One region of the Clostridium sp. FP1 genome, then DNA from elsewhere that is predicted to be linked to it. Evidence: a T-box and tRNA genes for the amino acid it is inferred to sense, from the RefSeq annotation. Region 1 holds a T-box; the other holds one or more tRNA genes.
What was found. A T-box is a leader RNA that pairs with one kind of tRNA and senses whether it is charged. The one in region 1 lies ahead of ileS (isoleucine--tRNA ligase), so its partner is inferred to be a tRNA-Ile.
Positions count from the first base shown of each region.

Region 2: it has a tRNA-Ile gene. The T-box ahead of ileS (isoleucine--tRNA ligase) is inferred to sense a tRNA for this amino acid. The anticodon was not compared.

Region 1 is NZ_JAAMNJ020000001.1:238,550-248,357, forward strand. Features, by position in the region: gene G9F70_RS01110 (MBL fold metallo-hydrolase) at 1-206, opposite strand, end outside; gene G9F70_RS01115 (N-acetylmuramoyl-L-alanine amidase) at 530-2,338, shown strand; gene G9F70_RS01120 (glutamine synthetase) at 2,415-4,313, opposite strand; T-box leader at 4,913-5,131, shown strand; gene ileS (isoleucine--tRNA ligase) at 5,290-8,391, shown strand; gene G9F70_RS01130 (LacI family DNA-binding transcriptional regulator) at 8,600-9,598, shown strand; gene G9F70_RS01135 (AAA domain-containing protein) at 9,717-9,808, shown strand, end outside.
Region 2 is NZ_JAAMNJ020000001.1:4,869,127-4,878,934, reverse strand. Features, by position in the region: tRNA gene G9F70_RS23195 (tRNA-Ala) at 1-53, shown strand, start outside; tRNA gene G9F70_RS23190 (tRNA-Ile) at 59-135, shown strand; rRNA gene G9F70_RS23185 (23S ribosomal RNA) at 293-3,218, shown strand; rRNA gene rrf (5S ribosomal RNA) at 3,277-3,393, shown strand; tRNA gene G9F70_RS23175 (tRNA-Asn) at 3,399-3,473, shown strand; rRNA gene rrf (5S ribosomal RNA) at 3,513-3,629, shown strand; tRNA gene G9F70_RS23165 (tRNA-Ile) at 3,637-3,713, shown strand; tRNA gene G9F70_RS23160 (tRNA-Ala) at 3,717-3,792, shown strand; rRNA gene G9F70_RS23155 (16S ribosomal RNA) at 4,665-6,183, shown strand; rRNA gene G9F70_RS23150 (23S ribosomal RNA) at 6,494-9,419, shown strand; rRNA gene rrf (5S ribosomal RNA) at 9,502-9,618, shown strand; tRNA gene G9F70_RS23140 (tRNA-Asn) at 9,627-9,701, shown strand.

The DNA.
Region 1 (9,808 bases):
ACACCAATTTTATCTATGATTTTATAATTACCATTTAACTCTTTAGTATAATTATGATCAAAATGCTTATGACTTATAGTTACAATATCCGGACTTCCTTTATAAATTTCATATCCTAGTGTAGTATCAAATGGATCTGTTAAAAGCTTTCTACCTTTTGAATCTTGCAAAAGGAAGCATGAATGACCTAGCCAAGTTATTTCCATGTAAATTCTCCTTTTATTAAATGATTTTTAAATATTTCACCTTAAATTGAAACAAATTGTCTCACTATACGTATTTTATAGAGAGACAATATTTTATATGACTATTTATCATTAAATTATGGCACATTTTATGGGGTAATATACTATTTTAAAAGTAAATATATTGAATTTCAATAAATTCTTGAAAAATATTTATAACTATAGAGATGGTAATAAAATTATAGTATAATTATCTCAGGATTAATACCATAATTTACAACAAGGCTTAAAATTATATAAATAATGATATAAATAATTAAATATGAAGGGTTAGGGGAGATTATATGAAAAATATCTTTAAAGCATTTACAATTATGATTTTAACTTTTGCATTGATTATACCTATGCAAATAATAGTTAAGGCTAGTACCTATGTAGATATGGGTCCTAAAAACGATGTGGTAGTTAGCAAGCCATGGACAGTGAATTTCAATAAATCACTGAGCCCTGCTACGGTTACTAGCACAAACATTAAGGTGGTTGGAGAAAATAATAATTACATAGACGTAAATGTTAGTTTAGCTAATGACAATAAAAAGGTAATAGTAAGTCCTGTAAAAAATTATGAATCTAATAAGACATATACCTTGATAGTTACGGAAAAGGTTAAATCTAATGATGGAGAGCCTCTGCCTAAAGAAGTTAGAATGAATTTTAATACCGAAACTATAAAACCAAGTATACCTACAAAACCAAGTGAGTTTACTGTATGTATAGATCCGGCGCAGTTCTATACGGAAAACACTGGTGTAAATGGTGCTAAGGCTAAGGATATAAATTTAAAGGTAGCGCTGAAACTAGGCAATATACTAAAAACAAGAGGATTCAATATAGTATACACCAGAAATGCTGATTCAGTACCTTGGAGTGCGGCTGGCGAGGATGATGCAAAAGCTGCAATAGCAAAGAATGCAAAGGCAGATGTGTTTTTAAGTATAAATACTAATAGTGCTTCAAATACTGAGGCCAGTGGTATTGAAACATATTATCTATCTGATGCTTCTAATAATAAGCTACTAGCTAGTTCAATACAGGGAGAACTAATAAAGGCAACAGCGGCAAAGGATAGGGAAATAAAAGTAGCAATGGAAACGGGAAATTTTGGGATATTAAAAAAGACAAGCTGTCCTGCTATAATGATGGAATTAGGGTTCCTAAGCAATCCAAATGAAGAGATATTATTAAATAGCGACAAGTATCAAAATAATGCTGCAAAGGCTATAGCTAATGGGTTAATGAATTATGCTGGATTCGCAAATACAGATACGAGTTATGACCCTGTTTATGAAATATCTTCAGTTAAAGATATAATGGCTAATTTACAAGTGGGTGGCACATACACATTCCCTAAAATGGTGCAAGCTACTATGAGTAATAATTTAAAAAAAGATGTTGCAGTGGTGTGGTCTCAAAATTCAGTTTGTCTAAATAAAGTAGGGACTTATGCTTATGAAGGAGTTATAAAGGATTATGATACAAAAGCTAAAGTTATAATTAATGTTACTAAGAGCACCTACAAAGTAGTAATAGACCCAGGTCATGGAGGTGGAGACTCAGGAGCAGTAGGAGTAACGGGAACGCTGGAAAAGGATATAGTTTTGAAAATTTCTTTTAAAATAGGAGATATATTAGTTAAAAATGGTGTTGAAACGGTGTACACAAGAAAAAATGACAATATACCTTATTCCAGTAGTAATCAAGCCAGAAATCTTCAAGATAAATGTGATGTTTCAAATAACACTAAACCAGATTATTTTGTAAGCATTCATGCTAATTCCTTTGAAAGTTCTACAGTTAGTGGCATCGAGACTTTCTATTTTAGTGGGAGTTCAGCTGGACAAAAGCTTGCTCAAAATGTCCAAACTGAATTAATTAAAGCAACTGGAAGAAAAGATAGGGGTATTAAACCTGTTACTACAGATTTATATGTTATAAGAAATACAGATGCTACGGCTATATTGGTAGAAACATCATTTCTATCTAATCCAACAGAAGAAAAGCTGTTAAAAACTGAAGACTACCAAAACAAATTAGCAAAGGCAATTTCAACAGGTATTCTTAAGAGTTTAGGAATAACTAATATAGTATATTAATTTAAATTATTATAAAAAATCACCTACATAGTATTTTACTGTGTAGGTGATTTTTTAATGACTTAAAATATATAATTTAAATATCTAACAAATTCTTTTTATAATTACTATAACAAAGTCTAAGTTCTTCCATTTGTGCATCTAATTCTAGTTGTAAGGCAGAAAGTTCCTTGTAGTTTTCAACTTTGGAAGCTTCTTTTATTTTAGTAAAGAGGCTAGTTTTAGAATAAGTGTCCTTCATAATATAATGTCTTAAATCATTAATTTTTTGCCAATTTGCTAAATCTAAATCTAAAGCCTTTTCAGGAGTATGAATCACTTTAGAATTTCGAATTTCTTCTGCATAAGCATTTAATATTCTATTATTTATTTCAGTAACCCATCTAGTGGTTATAGCTATTTTAAAACTATTTAGTAAACTAGGAGTAAATACACCGTGAGCCTTAAGAACTTCAAGTTTTTCAGGATATTCATCGAGTCCAAGAAGATTTTCATAAATAGTTTTAGGTGCTTTTCCAAAATACTCTTCGCGATCTTCATCTGTATAGAAATCAAATACATTTTCTTCACTTCGGTATGCTCTATGTTTTTCTAGATACTCACTGTCCTCGCCGGGTGCTTTAGATAATTCACTTAAAAGGTCATCTTCACATTTATTATTTTTTATTGCGTATACAAGCCCATCTAGCATGCCCATATATAAGGTGGCTAAAGCTAGGTATGTATTAGTATGTGGATTTGGCGCTCTAAGCTCAAATCTTGTAGCAAGTGGATTATCAAGATCTCTTATTAATGCTAAGAGTATAGATCTATTCCTTGAAGGAACATCCACGCTGTGTCCGAGGGAAGTTACTATGCAAACAGGAGCTTCAAAACCGGGTTTTAGTCTTCTTAGTGAATCATTTGTTGGAGAAATAAATGGATTTATTACTTCGTAATTTTTAAGTATACCCATGGCGCAGGCATAACCTATAGTGCTTAGGAAATGTTTTTTAGTAGAAGTAAATAAATTAACTCTTTTTCCGTTTTTTAATTTTACAGCTACACCAATATGAACATGTTTACCACTTCCAGCTACATCTTGCACAGGCTTCGCTAAAAAGGTAACATCTAAACTGTTGCGTCTAAAAGTTTCTCTTACTAAATTTCTTATAAATAGCTCATTATCCGCACATTGAAGAGCATCAGAAAACTTCCAATCTATTTCAAGCTGTTCCATAATATGAGTTAGAGAACCAGTTTCACCTAGTTGAGCTTTTACGCCACCAACCTCTTTATGTCCCATTTCTGGTTCGAAACCATAGTCTTCCATTAAAGTAAGGGATTGCTCTAAGGCAGTTCGAACACTTCCTTTAAGCCTACTCCAATATTGCTCCTTTAGTTCTTGAGAAGTGGATAGTTCCTCTATATCTGCGTCATCATTAGGTGTTTTTACCCAAAATTCTAATTCAGTAGCAGAGGTAAGTAGGATTTCATCAATATCTTCATAGGAAAAATCAAAAGAAGCGAGTGCAGATGGATATTCTTTGAATAAATTGTGAAGAGTTGTTTTAAAGCAGTTAATGGATTTTTTTAAGATAGACCTTGAATCTACTGGAATGTTATTATGTAATAATAAACATGGAATTTTTAAGGTTCCTACAGGTAATTTTGTTTCAAAATCAATGTTTTCATAATTGTAGTCGATGAACCAATTACAATCAAAATCTGCCAGCATGTCTGTTTTAGCATTATTTAGAGTAGCAATGCCTGGGAAGACTACAGATGAACCGTCAGTTTGTATAGCACCCTTCGCGAAACCAATAATGTCATTTAAAAATACAGACATTGGAATTCTTTCATCGGTGTCATTTCCGGATAAGTCAATACCTACTAGAGAAACGAATTTCACCTCAGAGTGGGCAAGTAGAATTTCTTTAATATCTTTTTCAGAATGATTTTCTTTTGGAATTACATAAATTAAATTTTTCAAAATAATCTTCCTCCTTTAAAATATATATTTTTATTTAAAAGCCAGTAAAACGACTCCATTAATATTTTTAGAAATAGAATTACATTCTCATTAAAATAATAATCTTATTTATAGAAGTGTAAGATTTTCTTTTAATACACAACTAAATAAAATGATTTTATTATAATAATGAAAGTATGTCAATGGAAAACATCATCAATTATAATTATTAACAAAATAATCAGGATATTTTGCAAGTATGGTAAAACATAAATTCATTTACGTAAACGTATTCTGTAGTTATTTATAGTTTAAAGTATCGTGAATTTCATTTTTATCTTATATTATATCACATATATTTATGAAAATATGCATATTTCACAATAAAAGTTGTACTTATAGGCATAAAACCATAGAATTAACGTACTATTTTAATAAAATAGTCATGAATGTTCGTGAAAATAACTTTTAACGACATTTCAGCACCGAAGGTGATGATTTAACAACATTATAGCATGGAAGATACAATAAAAATTAAAAAGGAATTGACAATAAAAATTCACTATTATATAATCATAAGAAGTTCATATTGATTTATAATTTATTTATATTAATTATGACTAAAAAAAGCTTTGATTAGGAAAAGTATTTAAGCAGGTAACTTGCAGAGAGTGGGGAAAGGTGCGAACCCATAGTGAAAGTTTGAAGAAAATCACCTAGGAGCTGAAAGCTGAAAATTTAGTAAGCTTATCCGTATTTCTGCGTTAAAGAATAAAGTATGATAGTACTTTAATTTGTATTTATGGTATAGGTGGCATAGCGAATTTAACTTCGTCCTATTTAGGGTGGAGTTTTTTTATATTTAAAAATATTGTAGGCCCAAGTTTATGAGCAGTTCCGAAGAGGATGAACAGGACCCTAGGTGATGATTTAATTATTCCAAAAATTCAGTGGAATCTAAGTGTTTATTATTAAATGAAATAGGGAAAGGAGTTTTATTATGTACAAGAAAAATGATGCTTCAAAAAGTTTTATGGATATAGAAAAAGATATACTTAAGCTTTGGAAAGAAAAAGACATTATTCAAAAGAATTTTGATTTAAATGAGGGTGGAGAGTCCTTCACTTTTTATGATGGTCCACCAACAGCCAATGGTAAACCACATATAGGTCACGTTTTAACAAGAGTTATGAAGGATATAATTCCAAGGTATAAGGTAATGAAAGGGTACAAAGTTCCTAGAAAAGCAGGGTGGGATACTCATGGCCTGCCAGTAGAACTTGAAATAGAGAAGAAACTTGGTATTTCTGGAAAACCAGGAATAGAAGCTTATGGAGTAGAGAAATTTGTAATAGAATGTAAGGACAGTGTTTTTAGCTATGTTAATATGTGGAGAGAAATGTCTGAGAGAGTGGGTTACTGGGTAGATATGGATAATCCTTATGTAACTTATCATAACAATTATATTGAATCAGTTTGGTGGGCATTAAAGCAAATGTGGGATAAGGACCTATTATACAAAGGTCATAAAGTAATGCCATATTGCCCAAGATGTGGGACTTCACTATCTTCTCATGAAGTAGGTCAAGGATATAAGGATGTAAAAGAAGCTTCAGCTTATGTAAAATTTAAGGTGAAAGGTGAAGAAAAATCTATACTTGTTTGGACCACAACTCCTTGGACTCTTCCAAGTAATGTAGCACTTGCAGTTAATAAAAAATATGACTATGTTGAAGTGGTTCAAGAAAATGAGACTTTAATACTTTCAAAAAAACTACTTAGTAAACTCGAGGGCGAGTATGAAGTGGTACGCGAATTTAAAGGAGAAGATCTTTTAGGCCTTGAATATGAGCAAATGTTTAATTTCTATACTCCTGAAGGTAAAGCCTTCTATATAGTTCACGGAGACTTCGTAACACTAACAGATGGTACAGGTATAGTTCATATAGCTCCTGCTTATGGTGAAGACGATAACTTGCTTGGAAAACAAAATGATTTACCACTTATTAATTTAGTTGATGTAGAAGGTAAATTCGTAGATTGTGTTACTCCTTGGAAGGGTGTCTTTGTTAAAGATGCTGATGCTAAAATATTAGAATACCTAAAAGAAAATAATGTCTTATATAAAACAGAGAAATTCACACATTCATATCCACACTGTTGGAGATGTGATACACCACTTTTATATTATCCAAGAGATAGTTGGTTTGTAAGAATGTCTTCAGTAAGAGAGAAACTTGTAGAAAATAATAATAAGATTAATTGGATGCCAGATAACGTAAGAACGGGAAGAATGGGTAATTTCCTTGAAGGTGTTATAGACTGGAGTATAAGTAGAAGCAGATATTGGGGAACTCCACTTCCGATTTGGGAATGTGAATGCGGTCACCGCGAAATGATAGGAAGTATAGCAGAACTTAATGAAAAGGGAATAGATGTTCCAGAAGGAATAGAACTTCATAAACCATTTATAGATAAGGTACATTTAAAATGCCCAAAATGTAATAAGTCAATGACTAGGGTAGAAGAAGTTATAGACTGCTGGTTTGACTCAGGATCAATGCCATTTGCACAACATCATTATCCATTTGAGAACAAAGAAATGTTTGAAGCTAATTTTCCAGCTCAATTTATTTCAGAAGCAGTAGATCAAACAAGAGGTTGGTTCTATACGCTACTTGCAATATCTACTACTGTATTTGATACAAACCCATTTGAAAACTGTATAGTACTTGGCCATGTCTTAGATAAAAACGGTATTAAGATGTCTAAGCATAAAGGGAATGTGCTCAGTCCGTTTACAGTGCTTGAGAATCAAGGAGCAGATGCTCTAAGATGGTATTTTTATACTGCTAGTGCTCCATGGCTTCCTTCAAGATTTTATGAAGATGCAGTTATTGATGCACAAAGAAAGTTTATAGGAACACTTTGGAATGTATATTCATTCTACATTTTATATGCTGATTTAGATAATTTTGATCCAACTAAATATGAGGATTTCGTGTCCCAAAATATTATGGACAAATGGATGATGTCAAAATTAAACTCATTAGTTAAGAATACAGATGATCATTTAACAAACTACAGAATAACTCAAGGAGCTATTGAACTTGAAGCCTTTGTTGATGAACTTTCTAATTGGTATGTAAGACGTAATAGATCAAGATACTGGGTAGAGTCACTTACAGATGATAAGATAGGCGCTTATATGACATTATATAGAGTTATCACAACTTTTGCTAAAATAGCAGCTCCTTTTATACCATTTGTAACAGAGGAATTATATCAAAATCTAGTAGTTACTTTTGACAAAAATGCACCAGAAAGTGTACATTTATGTGCATGGCCGCAGTATAGAGAAGACCTTGTGGATACTCTCTTAGAAGAAGAAATGGATAAGGCTTATAAGACTGTTAAACTAGGAAGAAGTGCTAGAAATGCTGCTAATATAAAAAATAGACAGCCACTAGCTAAAATGCTAGTTAGTCTTAGATCTCTTCCAGAATATTATGGAGATATAGTAAAAGAAGAACTTAATATTAAGGAAGTAGAGCTAGGAGCTGATCTTTCTAAATATGTTCAATTTGAAATAAAACCAAACCTTCCTGTGCTAGGAAAACCATATGGTAAATTTATACCTGGCATCAAAAAAGCAATAGCTGCTATGAACCAGATGGAGCTTGCTCAAACAATAAATAATGGCGGAGTAGTTACTATAGATGTAAATGGAATAGAAATAGAATTAAATAGTGAAAGATTACTTGTTACTATGCAAGGACTTTCCGGCTATGCATTTGCTGGAGAAGGTGAAATGGGAGTAGTCTTAGATACTAATATAACTGATGAACTCAAAGAAGAAGGAAACCTACGGGAGATTTTAAGCAAGATTCAAAACATGAGAAAAGAAAGTGGGTTTGAAGTTGCTGATAAGATTAGACTTTACGTTTCTGGAAATGAAATGCTTCAGAATGTAGTTTTAAAATTTGAAGAGCAAATCAAGCGAGATACATTATCAGTAGAAGTTATGCATAATATCAAAAGAGAATACAATGCAGTTAAGATAAATGGAGAAGATTTGCAGCTCGCTGTAGAAAAAGTATAATTAGTAATTTTGGAAAGTATGCGATATTAGTCGTATACTTTCTTTTTAATCATAAAGTGCGGATATTATTGTAAAATTTTTTTAAATGGGCAACACTATAACTATACTAATAGTTAAAAGTTCGCATTATAGCTTGAAATAAAGAGATTTTATAAGTATAATGATATAATAAGAAAAATAATCGGATAAAAAAATAGGAGTTGAGAATATGGCTGCTTCAATAAAAGATGTTGCAAGAGAAGCGGGAGTTTCTATTGCCACAGTATCTAGAGTTCTAAATGATATAGATGTGGTAAACGAAGACACTAAGAAAAAGGTAAAAGACGCTATAAAAAAATTATCATATAGACCCAATATAGTTGCTAGAAGTTTAAAAACACAAAAATCTAGCACAATAGGAATAATTATACCGGATATATCAAATCAATTTTATCCTGAAATAGTTAGAGGTTGTGAGGATGTAGCTAATATTTATAATTATAATATTATGCTTTGTAATGCGGATTTAGATTTAGATAAAGAAATGGAAGCACTAAGGATACTTAAAGAGAAAATGATAGATGGAGTTATATACATGAGTAATTCCATAGGTCAGAATATTATAAGTTTAATAAAAGAGCTTGAAATGCCAACGGTTTTAGTAGAAACTACAGATGAGGATGGAATATTTCCTAGCGTTTCTATTGACAACGTAATGGCGGCATCAGACGCAGTAAAATATTTGATAAATAAGGGCAACAAAAAAATTGCATATGTAGGTACCACTACAGAAAAAGTCAATGCCCTATCTAAAAGGTACACAGGTTATAAAAAGGGCCTCAGGGAAATGGAAATAAACCTGGATAAAGATTTAGTTTATTTTGGTGGAGTTAAGGCTAGAGATGGTTATGCGGGAATTAATGCTATATTAGATAAAGGTATGGAGATAGATTCAGTATTCTGCGCTAGTGATGAAATTGCTATGGGAGTAATAAATGCATTAAGAGATAGAGATATTAAGGTTCCAGAAGATGTAGATGTTATGGGTTTTGATGATATTTATTCAGCTTCAATATTTTATCCTAAACTTACTACTGTATCTCAACCAATGTATGATATGGGCTCTGTAAGTATGAGAATGATTATAAAATCCATAAATAATTTAGTGGTTGATGAAAAACATTTTGTATTACCTTATAGAATAGTGGAGAGAGACTCCTGTAAATAATTATAAGTCTTGTTAAAACGAATTCTGTTTTAATAAGACTTTTTATATTATTTGAATGTGACCTATATTGCAGCTTCGAAGAAGATGATTTAATTAAGATGTTGGAGGTAACAAAACTTTGGATATTAATAATAAAGTAGAAAAAGTATTTTCCTATTTATTAAGCATTAAAAATATGAATGAGAAAACTATAAGAAATATTAATGAATA
Region 2 (9,808 bases), 4.6 Mb from region 1:
GCACCTGCCTTGCACGCAGGGGGTCAAGGGTTCGATTCCCTTTACCTCCACCATTAATGGGTCTATAGCTCAGCTGGTTAGAGCGCTGCTCTGATAAGGCAGAAGTCGATGGTTCGAGTCCATTTAGACCCACCATTTATGTTCTTTGAAAATTGCATAGTGAAATTAAAGTTGTTTAAAAGATTTAAAGCCATGTAAATGGTGTATAGATGAATTTAATACAATTTCGCAAAATGAATTAAAACGTTTATGTAAATAAACGAAATTATCTACGCAAGTAGATAAAGATAAAGGTTAAGCTACAAAGGGCGCATGGCGAATGCCTTGGCACTAGGAGCCGAAGAAGGACGCGTTAAGCTGCGATAAGCTTTGGGTAGGCGCAAATAGCCAGTGATCCAAAGATTTCCGAATGGGGGAACCCACATAGTAACAACTATGTACTGCATACTGAATAAATAGGTATGCAGAGGTAGACCCGGGGAACTGAAACATCTAAGTACCCGGAGGAAGAGAAAGAAACATCGATTTCCTAAGTAGCGGCGAGCGAAAGGGAAAGAGCCCAAACCTAGGTCTTTGACCTAGGGGTTGAGGATAGATCATAAATACTGCAATTCCTTAATTGAAGATAGCTGGAAAGCTGCTCCGCAGAAGGTAATAGGCCTGTAAATGAAAAGGAAAAACAGTCAGATCTAATCCAGAGTACCACGAGACACGTGAAACCTTGTGGGAAGCAGGGAGGACCACCTCCCAAGGCTAAATACTACCTAGTGACCGATAGTGAAGAAGTACCGTGAGGGAAAGGTGAAAAGAACCCCGGAAGGGGAGTGAAATAGAACCTGAAACCGTGTGCCTACAACCGGTCGGAGCACTTTTTATGTGTGACGGCGTGCTTTTTGTAGAACGAGCCAACGAGTTACGATATGTAGCAAGGTTAAGTACTTAAGGTACGGAGCCGAAGGGAAACCAAGTCTGAATAGGGCGCTATAGTTGCATGTCGTAGACCCGAAACCGGGTGACCTATCCATGGCCAGGATGAAGCGGAAGTAAAATTCCGTGGAGGTCCGAACCACGTTGGTGTTGAAAAACCATGGGATGAGCTGTGGATAGCGGAGAAATTCCAATCGAACTCGGAGATAGCTGGTTCTCCTCGAAATAGCTTTAGGGCTAGCGTCGATTAATTGAGTAATGGAGGTAGAGCACTGAATGGGCTAGGGGCTGACAACAGTTACTGAACCCTATCAAACTCCGAATGCCATATACTTTTATTTCGGCAGTCAGACTGCGAATGATAAGATCCGTAGTCAAAAGGGAAACAGCCCAGACCATCAGCTAAGGTCCCAAAGTGTAAGTTAAGTGGAAAAGGATGTGGGATTTCTAAGACAACTAGGATGTTGGCTCAGAAGCAGCCACTCATTCAAAGAGTGCGTAATAGCTCACTAGTCAAGAGATCCTGCGCCGAAGATGTCCGGGGCTAAAACTTACCACCGAAGCTATGGGTGTACACTATGTGTACGCGGTAGAGGAGCTTTCTGTACTGGCTGAAGTCATACCGTAAGGAGTGGTGGACGGTACAGAAGTGAGAATGTTGGCATAAGTAGCGAGAGTTAAGTGAGAATCTTAACGGTCGAAAACCTAAGGTTTCCTGAGGAAGGCTCGTCCTCTCAGGGTTAGTCGGGACCTAAGCCGAGGCCGAAAGGCGTAGGTGATGGACAATCGGTTGATATTCCGATACCACCAATGGACGTTATTAGAAATGGGATGACGCAGGAGGATAAGATGTGCACACTATTGGATGTGTGTCTAAGCATTTAGGCGGAGCAAGCAGGCAAATCCGTTTGCTCTTAACGCTGAGATGTTATGGGGAAGGGAATTTATTCCTGAAGTATCTGATTCCACGCTGCCAAGAAAAGTCTCTATCGAGGATATTGGTGCCCGTACCGCAAACCGACACAGGTAGGTGAGGAGAGAATCCTAAGACCATCGGAAGAATTGCTGTTAAGGAACTCGGCAAATTGACCCCGTAACTTCGGGAGAAGGGGTGCCTACGAAAGTAGGTCGCAGAGAATAGGCCCAAGCAACTGTTTAGCAAAAACACAGGTCTCTGCTAAAGCGAAAGCTGATGTATAGGGGCTGACGCCTGCCCGGTGCTGGAAGGTTAAGGGGATTACTTAGCGCAAGCGAAGGTATGAACTTAAGCCCCAGTAAACGGCGGCCGTAACTATAACGGTCCTAAGGTAGCGAAATTCCTTGTCGGGTAAGTTCCGACCCGCACGAATGGCGTAATGATTTGGGCACTGTCTCAACAGCACATCCGGCGAAATTGTAGTGCCAGTGAAGATGCTGGCTACCCGCGATTGGACGGAAAGACCCCGTAGAGCTTTACTGTAGCTTAGCATTGAATTTCGGTATTGTCTGTACAGGATAGGTGGGAGACTGAGAAACATGGGCGTCAGCCTGTGTGGAGTCATCCTTGGGATACCACCCTGACAGTACTGAGGTTCTAACTGGAGGCCATGAATCTGGTCACAGGACATTGTTAGGTGGGCAGTTTGACTGGGGCGGTCGCCTCCAAAAAAGTAACGGAGGCGCTCAAAGGTTCCCTCAGCGCGGTTGGAAATCGCGCGAAGAGTGCAAAGGCAGAAGGGAGCCTGACTGCGACACCTACAAGTGGAGCAGGGACGAAAGTCGGACTTAGTGATCCGGTGGTACCTCGTGGGAGGGCCATCGCTCAACGGATAAAAGCTACCTCGGGGATAACAGGCTGATCTCCCCCAAGAGTCCACATCGACGGGGAGGTTTGGCACCTCGATGTCGGCTCGTCGCATCCTGGGGCTGAAGTAGGTCCCAAGGGTTGGGCTGTTCGCCCATTAAAGCGGCACGCGAGCTGGGTTCAGAACGTCGTGAGACAGTTCGGTCCCTATCCGTCGCGGGCGTAGGAAATTTGAAGGGAGCTGTCCTTAGTACGAGAGGACCGGGATGGACAAACCTCTGGTGCACCAGTTGTCACGCCAGTGGCATCGCTGGGTAGCTATGTTTGGAAGGGATAAACGCTGAAAGCATCTAAGCGTGAAGCCCACCCTGAGATGAGATTTCCCATAACTCGTGCGTAAGCACGGTGTTAGTAAGACTCCTGGAAGAACACCAGGTTGATAGGTTAGAGGTGTAAGCATGGTAACATGTTCAGCTGACTAATACTAATAAGTCGAGGGCTTGACCTTAATATATATAAGCGAAAAATTTCACTATGCAATTTTGAGAGAATATAAATTTTCTCAATCTAGTGATTATGGCATGAAGGTAACACCCGTTCCCATACCGAACACGAAGGTTAAGCTTCAATGCGCTAATGGTACTGCAGGGGTGACCTTGTGGGAGAGTAAGTCGTCGCTAGGTAATGTTCCGCGATAGCTCAACGGTGGAGCACTCGGCTGTTAACCGATAGGTTGAAGGTTCAAATCCTTTTCGCGGAGCCATTTTTAAAAATTTAATAGTATATTGGTGATATTAACCAATCTGGTGATTATGGCATGAAGGTAACACCCGTTTCCATACCGAACACGAAGGTTAAGCTTCAATGCGCTAATGGTACTGCAGGGGCAACCTTGTGGGAGAGTAAGTCGTCGCCAGGTAATTTATGGATCTTTAGCTCAGCTGGTTAGAGCTACCGGCTCATAACCGGTCGGTCCGGGGTTCGAGTCCCTGAAGGTCCACCATAAGGGGATATAGCTCAGCTGGGAGAGCACCTGCCTTGCACGCAGGGGGTCAAGGGTTCGATTCCCTTTATCTCCACCAAAAAAACAGTTCATATTGGACTGTTTTTTTTATTTTTTGCATGATTAATTCTAAAATTCATTAAAAGTTTTCGTAAATAAAATTTTATGCACTTTCAGGTCTTACTTTTATACCTGTTTGGGTATGATTTTAAATTGATACATAGTAAAACTTATAATATTTTTTGTGTCATTTTAATTGTGTATATAGCATTTGTTGAATTTATAATATGGGGGTATGTTAGTTTTTATTTGTACGAAATTATATTTAAATTACTTTTTATCATTATTGTTTTTAACCTTCTTAGGGTAGGGAATTTTAACGGCATTTTTAATGTAATAGACTTAGAGCTTGTTAACCAATCTTATAACATTTACAATGAATTCTGAAAATAAATGCATAATATGCTTAAGTATAGACAAATTATTATATACCTAGCCATGTGTGTCAATACAACTAAAACAAAGTAATATGTAGAAATATCTAGGAAATGAAGGATAAAACTGATATACAAGAATTAATCTAAATATACTATTTTATTATTATGATAGAATACTCCTTGTCGCTACTAGTGAGTAACGATAAAGGTAAACATTGATAAGTTAACATTTAATATTTAAAAAAAATATTTAAAAAATATTAAAAAAGTTATTGACAAAATAAGAAATACCTAGTATAATAGTAAAAGTCGTCACATGATGACAAAGCAAATTGGTCTTTGAAAATTAAACAGAGAAATAGGTAAAATAGCGAAATAATATTTCGTTAGACCAGTTAATTACTTTAGATAAAAAAGTAATTTTAGTCGTAAGACTAAAAAGTATGTAATGAGCTTGCTAACCAGCTTAACAGTGGTTGCAGATTATTCATTTCAAATAAAAAGTGTAAACTTTTAAATTGAGAGTTTGATCCTGGCTCAGGACGAACGCTGGCGGCGTGCCTAACACATGCAAGTCGAGCGATGAAACCCTTCGGGGTGGATTAGCGGCGGACGGGTGAGTAACACGTGGGTAACCTGCCTCAAAGAGGGGAATAGCCTCCCGAAAGGGAGATTAATACCGCATAATATGTTTTGGTCGCATGACCTTTACATCAAAGGAATTTTCTTTTAGAGAATTCCACTTTGAGATGGACCCGCGGCGCATTAGCTAGTTGGTGAGGTAACGGCCCACCAAGGCAACGATGCGTAGCCGACCTGAGAGGGTGATCGGCCACATTGGAACTGAGACACGGTCCAGACTCCTACGGGAGGCAGCAGTGGGGAATATTGCGCAATGGGGGAAACCCTGACGCAGCAACGCCGCGTGAATGATGAAGGCCTTCGGGTTGTAAAGTTCTGTCTTCTGGGACGATAATGACGGTACCAGAGGAGGAAGCCACGGCTAACTACGTGCCAGCAGCCGCGGTAATACGTAGGTGGCAAGCGTTGTCCGGATTTACTGGGCGTAAAGGATGCGTAGGCGGACATTTAAGTCAGATGTGAAATACCCGAGCTTAACTTGGGTGCTGCATTTGAAACTGGGTGTCTAGAGTGCAGGAGAGGTAAGTGGAATTCCTAGTGTAGCGGTGAAATGCGTAGAGATTAGGAAGAACACCAGTGGCGAAGGCGACTTACTGGACTGTAACTGACGCTGAGGCATGAAAGCGTGGGGAGCAAACAGGATTAGATACCCTGGTAGTCCACGCCGTAAACGATGAATACTAGGTGTCGGGGGTCGAACCTCGGTGCCGCAGTTAACACAATAAGTATTCCGCCTGGGGAGTACGATCGCAAGATTAAAACTCAAAGGAATTGACGGGGGCCCGCACAAGCAGCGGAGCATGTGGTTTAATTCGAAGCAACGCGAAGAACCTTACCTAGACTTGACATCCCCTGCATAACCCAGAGATGGGCGAAGTCCTTCGGGACAGGGTGACAGGTGGTGCATGGTTGTCGTCAGCTCGTGTCGTGAGATGTTGGGTTAAGTCCCGCAACGAGCGCAACCCTTATCATTAGTTGCTACCATTTAGTTGAGCACTCTAGTGAGACTGCCCGGGTTAACCGGGAGGAAGGTGGGGATGACGTCAAATCATCATGCCCCTTATGTCTAGGGCTACACACGTGCTACAATGGTGAGTACAAAGAGATGCAAGACCGCAAGGTGGAGCCAAACTCAAAAACTCATCCCAGTTCGGATTGTAGGCTGCAACTCGCCTACATGAAGCCGGAGTTGCTAGTAATCGCGAATCAGCATGTCGCGGTGAATACGTTCCCGGGCCTTGTACACACCGCCCGTCACACCATGAGAGTTGGTAACACCCGAAGTCCGTGAGGTAACCGTAAGGAGCCAGCGGCCGAAGGTGGGATTGATGATTGGGGTGAAGTCGTAACAAGGTAGCCGTAGGAGAACCTGCGGCTGGATCACCTCCTTTCTAGGGAGTAGATGCAAAGACTTCGGTCAATGCAACAAGAAGAATTTATTCTTCAAAATGTCTACTGTAATTACTCGTAACCTATTCTCTGTTTAATTTTGAGAGACTAATTTTAGTTAACTCTTTGGAGTTGACTAATAGATAGTTTTTCTAAAAATGTTCTTTGAAAATTGCACAGTGAAATTAAAGTTGTTTTAATAAGTTAAAGCCATGTAAATGGTGTATAGATGAATTTAATACAATTTCGCAAAATGAATTAAAACGTTTATGTAAATAAACGAAATTATCTATGCAAATAGATAAAGATAAAGGTTAAGCTACAAAGGGCGCATGGCGAATGCCTTGGCACTAGGAGCCGAAGAAGGACGCGTTAAGCTGCGATAAGCTTTGGGTAGGCGCAAATAGCCAGTGATCCAAAGATTTCCGAATGGGGGAACCCACATAGTAACAACTATGTACTGCATACTGAATAAATAGGTATGCAGAGGTAGACCCGGGGAACTGAAACATCTAAGTACCCGGAGGAAGAGAAAGAAACATCGATTTCCTAAGTAGCGGCGAGCGAAAGGGAAAGAGCCCAAACCTAGGTCTTTGACCTAGGGGTTGAGGATAGATCATAAATACTGCAATTCCTTAATTGAAGATAGCTGGAAAGCTGCTCCGCAGAAGGTAATAGGCCTGTAAATGAAAAGGAAAAACAGTCAGATCTAATCCAGAGTACCACGAGACACGTGAAACCTTGTGGGAAGCAGGGAGGACCACCTCCCAAGGCTAAATACTACCTAGTGACCGATAGTGAAGAAGTACCGTGAGGGAAAGGTGAAAAGAACCCCGGAAGGGGAGTGAAATAGAACCTGAAACCGTGTGCCTACAACCGGTCGGAGCACTTTTTATGTGTGACGGCGTGCTTTTTGTAGAACGAGCCAACGAGTTACGATATGTAGCAAGGTTAAGTACTTAAGGTACGGAGCCGAAGGGAAACCAAGTCTGAATAGGGCGCTATAGTTGCATGTCGTAGACCCGAAACCGGGTGACCTATCCATGGCCAGGATGAAGCGGAAGTAAAATTCCGTGGAGGTCCGAACCACGTTGGTGTTGAAAAACCATGGGATGAGCTGTGGATAGCGGAGAAATTCCAATCGAACTCGGAGATAGCTGGTTCTCCTCGAAATAGCTTTAGGGCTAGCGTCGATTAATTGAGTAATGGAGGTAGAGCACTGAATGGGCTAGGGGCTGACAACAGTTACTGAACCCTATCAAACTCCGAATGCCATATACTTTTATTTCGGCAGTCAGACTGCGAATGATAAGATCCGTAGTCAAAAGGGAAACAGCCCAGACCATCAGCTAAGGTCCCAAAGTGTAAGTTAAGTGGAAAAGGATGTGGGATTTCTAAGACAACTAGGATGTTGGCTCAGAAGCAGCCACTCATTCAAAGAGTGCGTAATAGCTCACTAGTCAAGAGATCCTGCGCCGAAGATGTCCGGGGCTAAAACTTACCACCGAAGCTATGGGTGTACACTATGTGTACGCGGTAGAGGAGCTTTCTGTACTGGCTGAAGTCATACCGTAAGGAGTGGTGGACGGTACAGAAGTGAGAATGTTGGCATAAGTAGCGAGAGTTAAGTGAGAATCTTAACGGTCGAAAACCTAAGGTTTCCTGAGGAAGGCTCGTCCTCTCAGGGTTAGTCGGGACCTAAGCCGAGGCCGAAAGGCGTAGGTGATGGACAATCGGTTGATATTCCGATACCACCAATGGACGTTATTAGAAATGGGATGACGCAGGAGGATAAGATGTGCACACTATTGGATGTGTGTCTAAGCATTTAGGCGGAGCAAGCAGGCAAATCCGTTTGCTCGGAACGTTGAGATGTTATGGGGAAGGGAATTTATTCCTGAAGTATCTGATTCCACGCTGCCAAGAAAAGTCTCTATCGAGGATATTGGTGCCCGTACCGCAAACCGACACAGGTAGGTGAGGAGAGAATCCTAAGACCATCGGAAGAATTGCTGTTAAGGAACTCGGCAAATTGACCCCGTAACTTCGGGAGAAGGGGTGCCTACGAAAGTAGGTCGCAGAGAATAGGCCCAAGCAACTGTTTAGCAAAAACACAGGTCTCTGCTAAAGCGAAAGCTGATGTATAGGGGCTGACGCCTGCCCGGTGCTGGAAGGTTAAGGGGATTACTTAGCGCAAGCGAAGGTATGAACTTAAGCCCCAGTAAACGGCGGCCGTAACTATAACGGTCCTAAGGTAGCGAAATTCCTTGTCGGGTAAGTTCCGACCCGCACGAATGGCGTAATGATTTGGGCACTGTCTCAACAGCACATCCGGCGAAATTGTAGTGCCAGTGAAGATGCTGGCTACCCGCGATTGGACGGAAAGACCCCGTAGAGCTTTACTGTAGCTTAGCATTGAATTTCGGTATTGTCTGTACAGGATAGGTGGGAGACTGAGAAACATGGGCGTCAGCCTGTGTGGAGTCATCCTTGGGATACCACCCTGACAGTACTGAGGTTCTAACTGGAGGCCATGAATCTGGTCACAGGACATTGTTAGGTGGGCAGTTTGACTGGGGCGGTCGCCTCCAAAAAAGTAACGGAGGCGCTCAAAGGTTCCCTCAGCGCGGTTGGAAATCGCGCGAAGAGTGCAAAGGCAGAAGGGAGCCTGACTGCGACACCTACAAGTGGAGCAGGGACGAAAGTCGGACTTAGTGATCCGGTGGTACCTCGTGGGAGGGCCATCGCTCAACGGATAAAAGCTACCTCGGGGATAACAGGCTGATCTCCCCCAAGAGTCCACATCGACGGGGAGGTTTGGCACCTCGATGTCGGCTCGTCGCATCCTGGGGCTGAAGTAGGTCCCAAGGGTTGGGCTGTTCGCCCATTAAAGCGGCACGCGAGCTGGGTTCAGAACGTCGTGAGACAGTTCGGTCCCTATCCGTCGCGGGCGTAGGAAATTTGAAGGGAGCTGTCCTTAGTACGAGAGGACCGGGATGGACAAACCTCTGGTGCACCAGTTGTCACGCCAGTGGCATCGCTGGGTAGCTATGTTTGGAAGGGATAAACGCTGAAAGCATCTAAGCGTGAAGCCCACCCTGAGATGAGATTTCCCATAACTCGTGCGTAAGCACGGTGTTAGTAAGACTCCTGGAAGAACACCAGGTTGATAGGTTAGAGGTGTAAGCATGGTAACATGTTCAGCTGACTAATACTAATAAGTCGAGGGCTTGACCTTAATATATATAAAGCGTAAGCTTCAAGCGAAAGCGAGAAGATAATTTCACTGTGCAATTTTGAGAGAATATATATTTTCTCAATCTGGTGATTATGGCATGAAGGTAACACCCCTTCCCATACCGAACAGGTCGGTTAAGCTTCAATGCGCCAATGGTACTGCAGGGGTAACTTTGTGGGAGAGTAGGTCGTCGCCAGGTTAAAATATTCCGCGATAGCTCAACGGTGGAGCACTCGGCTGTTAACCGATAGGTTGAAGGTTCAAATCCTTTTCGCGGAGCCATTTTTATTTAAAGTATATAAAAGCTAGTTAATAGCTTTTTTTTATTTGCCCAAAATTAATCTGTTATAACAAATATTATATAAATTTTTATAGTAAATAGAAATTTT